DNA from 2 places in the Colwellia sp. SU-HH01217 genome. Region 1 is predicted to be linked to the other one. Evidence: predicted binding sites of a transcription regulator. Region 1 holds the regulator's gene; the other holds the start of a gene.
The links. The regulator FNR, encoded in region 1, switches genes on or off when oxygen is low (the NO sensors DNR and NnrR bind a similar motif). The targets are predictions, from matches to a motif close to TTGATCTAGATCAA.
Positions count from the first base shown of each region.

Region 1 (3,207 bases):
AGAAATAAGGTAATGAGATATTTATATAAAAAAGAGAGTGACAAATAAAAACCGTGATTATTGTTTTTATTTGTCACGTTATTTTATTAGCTATTTTTCAAAAGGTGAAACATAACCTTCTGGTTTTAAGGCAAGAACATCACATTTTAATCTGTCAATGACATGTTCAGCGGTGTTACCGATTAATGCGGCTGAGATACCTGTACGCCCAATAGTGCCTAATACAACAAGTTCAGCATCCAATTGCTCTGATACAGATTCTATAACAGTTTCAGGTAAACCTTCTTGAACAAATGTGTGTTCTTTAGCGATATTATATTTTTTTGCATGTTCATCCATGGATTGTTGATGATGCTGCAGCATAGACTCGTTATATTCACTGGCATCAAATTCGGGGATTTCAATAGCAATATTAACAGGAGTGCCTGGGTAAGAATTAACTAAATGTACATTACCGTTAAGAATTTTAGCTATTCGGCGAGCAGTTGTTGTAATAATATTATTGAGAGACTGGTGCTCTTCTTCATCACTTCCCATATTAAGGGCAGCGACAATATTGCCATTTTCTGGCCAACTATGATCTTTAACTAATAATACTGGGCATGGACATTTACGTAATATATGCCAATCTGTTGGTGTAAAAATAACAGATTTAAGTTTGTCGTGTTGATGGGTGCCTTTGATTACCATATCATGTTTTTTAGCAATAACTTCTTCAATAATGGCTTCAAAAGGGCGGTTATGCCAAATAACCTTGTATTGAATATTAATACCTTGATGTGGCATATTTTTCGCTAAATCAGCTAGCCACTGTTCTCTATCCTTAATAACAGATTGACGCATAGCTTCACGCTCTTCACTAGAAAGCATTGTTGTCATTTCATATGAAAAATCAAAAATACTTAAAAAGGCGGTTAAAGTTGATTGCGTTTTACTGGCTAATTCAATTGCTCTTTTTAATGCCTTTTGATCGTCTGTTGTAGGGTCAATCACAACAAGAATATTTTGAAAATGGTCCATAATATGCCTCTTAAGGTTTTATCGATAAAGATATTATGCCGCAAGAAAATTGATTTTTAATTGTTTAAAATCAATTTATTGTGACTTAACTTCTTTATAGATTAGCATAGTACGAATTGGAGTGTTTGAGAAGTGCTTACTCAGCAACAGATTATGCTGAGTTTGTTTATTAAAGCTTAAGGGGTTAAAAACTGGCGGTATCGTCTAACTTTTTTGCATCTAAAATTTTAATTAATTTACCGTCAACATGAATAATTTGATTTTTATGGAAACGATTTAATAAGCGGCTAATAGTTTCTACAGTTAAGCCAATGTAATTGCCAATATCACTACGAGTCATCGTTAATCTAAATTCTTTTGAAGATAGCCCTCGAGCATGATAACGAGCACTTAATGCTGAAATAAAAGTAGCAACACGCTGTTCTGCATTTTTACGGTTGAGTAGTGTTAACATCTCTTGATCGGTGCGTATCTCATTGCTCATTAAACGTAATACCTGCTTCTTTAACTTCGGCATTGTATTAGATAATTCATCAAGATTTTCATAAGGAATTTCACATACCATAGCTGTTTCAAGTGCTTGAGCGAAACTTGGATGTTCATTGCTAGCAATGGCGTCAAAACCAAGTAAGTCACCGGCTAAATGAAAACCTGTAATTTGCTCTTCACCTTCGGCATTAACAGTATATGTTTTGAATGTACCTGAACGAATAGCAAATAAAGAGTTCATTTCTTGACCGTCATGGAAAAGCTTGTCACCTTTATGGATCGGGCGCTTACGATCGATAATATTATCTAAGGACGTGAGTTCTTGATCATTTAATGAAAATGGTAAGCATAATTCGCTAATACTGCAATTTTGGCAATGAATATGATTTTGATCTGGAGAGTGCTTTTGATGCATAACTTGATATATCCCTAAATTAATCCCTAAGGAGAACAACTATATGGGATTTTATTAGAACATGAGTTGGTATGCAACCACTATAGAGTATAAGCCATAGACTATAATCGCCAAAGCCATCGTTTTTCTAAACATGACATTTTTTAATATTGTTTTAATACTTAGAAGCCCATAAGACATGGTGATTAAGGCTGGGAGTGTACCTAAGCCAAAACTTGCCATTATCATAGCGCCTGATACGGCGCTACCACTGGCTAATGACCAAGTTAAAGTAGAATAAACTAACCCACAAGGTAGCCATCCCCAAATAACGCCTAAGCCTAATGCTTTACTTGGGCTGTCTACGGGGATTACTTTCTTACTCAGTGGTGAGATAAATTGCCATAATGTTTTGCCAATACTTTCTATTCTGCCCAAAATCATTAACCATTGTCCTAGGTATAAGCCAAGAAATACTAAAAAAACACCTGCAACTAATCGTAAGCCGGCAAGGGGCACACCAATGTTTTTGGCAGCCAACGAACCTGTATAACCTATTATAGCGCCTAACAACGCGTATGAGCTAATACGGCCAAGGTTATAACAAAGTACTAATATTAATTTTGAATAAACATTTTTTTTTGCTGATGCGCTTTTAAGCAAGTTATGTTGTAAACGACGATTTTGGCTTTGGTTTGTGACTATTTCATTTGGAAAGCTTGATGAGTTTTGAGCAATAGCAGATGTTAGCATGCTTGTAACTCCACCACACATACCTAAACAATGTCCTGCACTTAATAGGCCAATAACGAACGCTGAAAAAAGATCAATTTCCATTTTCTGGTGTTTTCTCTTTTGATGCCTGCATCGTTGAACTTTCAGAAGAGCTTGACTCAGAAGGTGACTGAGGATCAGTTGTTAGCGACTGGTTATTAGCTTTTTCAGGCTTGTCGTCATCAAATAAAATGCTCATTCCTTGTTTTTCTAAATCATTGAACTGATTATTTTTTACTGCCCAGAAAAAAATATAAATTCCAAGCGCAGTCAACAAAATAGCAACAGGAATTAAAACGTAGATAATACTCATATTTATAATGACTCTGTGTTTGTTAAATTGTTTAAGTGTTTTTTTTCAGTAAACGCAATGAATTAGTGATAACAATTAGTGAGCTTGCTGACATGCCAATTACTGCCATATAAGGTGTAATATACCCCGACATAGCTAATGGTAATACTATGGCATTGTAACCAAAAGCCCAACAATAATTTTGAATGATAATTCGTCGATTTTTATTAGCTACTTT
Region 1 is NZ_BAAJLX010000003.1:157,892-161,098, reverse strand. It holds gene uspE (universal stress protein UspE) at 91-1,020, opposite strand; gene fnr (fumarate/nitrate reduction transcriptional regulator Fnr) at 1,205-1,924, opposite strand; gene AC27G3_RS05665 (sulfite exporter TauE/SafE family protein) at 1,979-2,740, opposite strand; gene ccoS (cbb3-type cytochrome oxidase assembly protein CcoS) at 2,730-2,990, opposite strand; gene AC27G3_RS05655 (heavy metal translocating P-type ATPase) at 3,022-3,207, opposite strand, start outside.

Region 2 (3,207 bases), on a different contig from region 1:
TTTAAATTGCCAAACAAGCGAACAAAAAGCGGCAATAGCCATTGCAAAATAAATGCTCATTGAAAAGATCGCAGCAGGAACATGTAAATAGAAAATTCGAAAACTTTCACCTTGTTGGTAGTCGGCTGGAGCAAAAAGTAATGCCCAAACCAAGCCAATTGCCAATAATAGTGCTGTAAAGGCACTAAACCAAGGAATGAGCTTCCCGGTGAAATGAAATGTCACTTCAGGGTTAGCGTAAGGGTGTAGCCATTTCCACATAATTAGTTAGTACTCACTTTTAATGCTGCGCTAACAGCGAATGGGGCTAAGGTTAAAGAACCAAAAAATAGCGCGGCAATTATAGCAAGTTGCCCGCTGTAAGGTAAGTTCATTGCCGCAGTATCAATGGCGCTTGTCGCAAAAATAAGCACAGGAATATATAAAGGTAAAACTAAAAGGCTTAATAAAACACCGCCTTTTTTGATGCCAACGGTTAAAGCAACGCCAATAGAGCCTAGTAAGCTAAGTACTGGTGTGCCTAGTAACAGGGTTAACATCAATGCGCCATAACTGTTCTCGTTTAAGTGCAGTAATACTGCAAGTATCGGGGCAATTAAAATGAGAGGCAAACCAGTGAGTAACCAATGAGCTATAATTTTACCTAGCACTAAGATAAATATAGGTTGAGGGCTAAGTAACATTTGTTCGAGAGAGCCATCACTATGATCTGATTTAAATAAACGATCTAAAGATAACAGTGTTGATAACAAAGCTGCTACCCAAATAATACCAGGAGCAATACGCGATAACGTAGTCGACTCTGGTCCAATTCCTAAAGGAAACAAAGTGACGACGATAACAAAAAATAATAACGGATTCAAAATGTCGTCGCGATGTCTAAAAGCGATAGTTAAATCACGCTTTATCACTAAAAAGAAAGCGGCTTTATATGAAAGCGATTGAGTGTTTATCATTATGCTCATTAATAAAATTGATACGATAAGGTGATCTTTTTGACGCGAGACGTATCAAAAGACAAATCTTGATGAGTTGTTAAAATAACACAACCACCATTGTTGGCATGGTTAATAAATAATTGTTCTAATTTTTGTACCCCCAGTTTATCTATTGCGGTAAATGGCTCATCTAAAATCCAAATGGGCGCTCGAGTTTGCCATAGCTTGGCCAGTGCAATACGGCGATGTTGTCCTGCACTTAAATGCGACGCTAATGCATCTTCAAACCCTAATAAATTTACCTCGCTCAAGGTTTGTTCGCTAAGGCTGTCATCAATACCATGTAAAGCTAAATTAAACGCGAGGTTTTCTTGTGCGGTCATTTCCCCTTTCACGCCAGGTAAATGACCAAGAAAAAACAAGTTTTGATGAAATAACTCTCTAACTTGTGTAATTTTTTTATTTTGAAAAAATACAGTCCCTTCAAAGGGTAAAGACAAGCCCGCTAAAATACGTAGTAAGCTGGTTTTTCCGCTGCCATTAGCTCCTTCAATTTGTACAATGTCACCTGAAGAAACATCAAGATTTAAGTGATCGAATAAGATACGTTCTTCTCGAATACAGGTTAGATTTTCAGCACTAAGTAATGAGGACGACACGGGCAATGAGTTCACTTAACATCAGTTTTTAAATTAGGATAATTTCAACGATGATAATAGTTGAAAAATGTTTGGTAATAGTTGATTCAGATCTAATTATTCAATTATTTGATATCATAATATATCAGCACATAAAGGCTAGTAAATTTTGTAACAATTTAATAAAGCTAACTCAATTTCTAGGATGTGATTTCGCCAATTATGATGCTAGAATCCTTGTGTTTTTGTAATTATCGTTAAACATTACCACGCCACTACCTAACTTTCATTTACTTGTATTGCAATAAATGACTGGAGATAAAAATGATACCAGAACTTGGCCATTTTGCACTTATCGTTGCAATGGCATTTGCCTTATGTTTGAGCATTGTCCCTATGGTAGGGGTTTTTACCAAGCAATATAACCTATTTACTTATGCTAAACCGCTTACCTGGGGTATGTTTGTCTTCACTACTATTAGTCTTATTATACTGGCTTATAGTTTTGTCATGGACGATTTTTCAGTCTTGTATATTGCTGGTCATTCAAATAGCCATTTGCCTTATTATTTTAAAATAAGTGCGGTGTGGGGTGGTCATGAAGGCTCGTTACTTTTATGGGTTTTTTCATTAACAGCTTGGACAATGGCCGTCGCTATTTTTAGTAAAGGCATTGATGATGCCTTTATGGCGAGAGTGCTAGCAGTTATGGGAATGGTAGCAGTCGGTTTTATGGCATTTACCTTATTAACTTCTAACCCGTTTGAACGTATATTTCCTAGCCCGCTGGAAGGGCGTGATTTAAACCCATTGCTGCAAGATATTGGCTTAATTATTCATCCTCCTATGCTTTACTTAGGCTATGTTGGCTTTGCTGTTGCCTTTGCTTTTGCTGTTGCGGCACTTATGTGTGGCAAGTTAGATGCAGCGTGGGCACGTTGGGCAAGACCTTGGGTGGTTGCTGCTTGGATATTTTTAACCGCAGGTATTGCACTCGGAAGTTGGTGGGCGTATTACGAACTCGGCTGGGGTGGTTGGTGGTTTTGGGACCCTGTTGAAAATGCTTCATTTATGCCATGGCTTGTAGGTACGGCACTTATTCATTCGTTAGCAGTAACAGAAAAACGCGGCACCTTTAAAAATTGGACAGTACTACTTTCAATATTCGCCTTTAGTTTAAGTTTATTAGGCACTTTTATTGTGCGTTCGGGGGTTTTAACTTCTGTTCACTCTTTTGCTGCCGATCCAACACGTGGCTCATTTATCTTATTTTTATTAGCGATCACGGTAGGCGGTTCATTAACCTTATATGCGTTTAGAGCAAACACAGTTGCCACTTTTAGTCGTTTTGCCTTTTACTCTCGTGAAACAGCGCTGCTTATTTGTAATATTATTTTGGTGATTGCCGCAACTACAGTATTACTAGGAACATTATACCCGTTATTAATTGATGCTATGGGATTAGGTAAAATTTCAGTAGGGCCTCCTTATTTTAATGCGGTGTTTGTACCTATTATGAGCTTATTATTTTTAGCTATGGGTGTTGGTCCTATGATCCGCTGGAAAAAAGCTAAAAAAGGTGAGTTGCGTAAATTTATTCCACAAACATCAGTCATTAGCATAATCGCTGG
Region 2 is NZ_BAAJLX010000001.1:321,628-324,834, reverse strand. It holds gene AC27G3_RS01350 (heme ABC transporter permease) at 1-261, opposite strand, end outside; gene ccmB (heme exporter protein CcmB) at 264-956, opposite strand; gene ccmA (cytochrome c biogenesis heme-transporting ATPase CcmA) at 965-1,612, opposite strand; gene AC27G3_RS01335 (heme lyase CcmF/NrfE family subunit) at 1,901-3,207, shown strand, end outside.
Region 2: ccmA (cytochrome c biogenesis heme-transporting ATPase CcmA) is a predicted target of FNR. The motif match lies at 1,679-1,692, and genes of this name have one in related genera.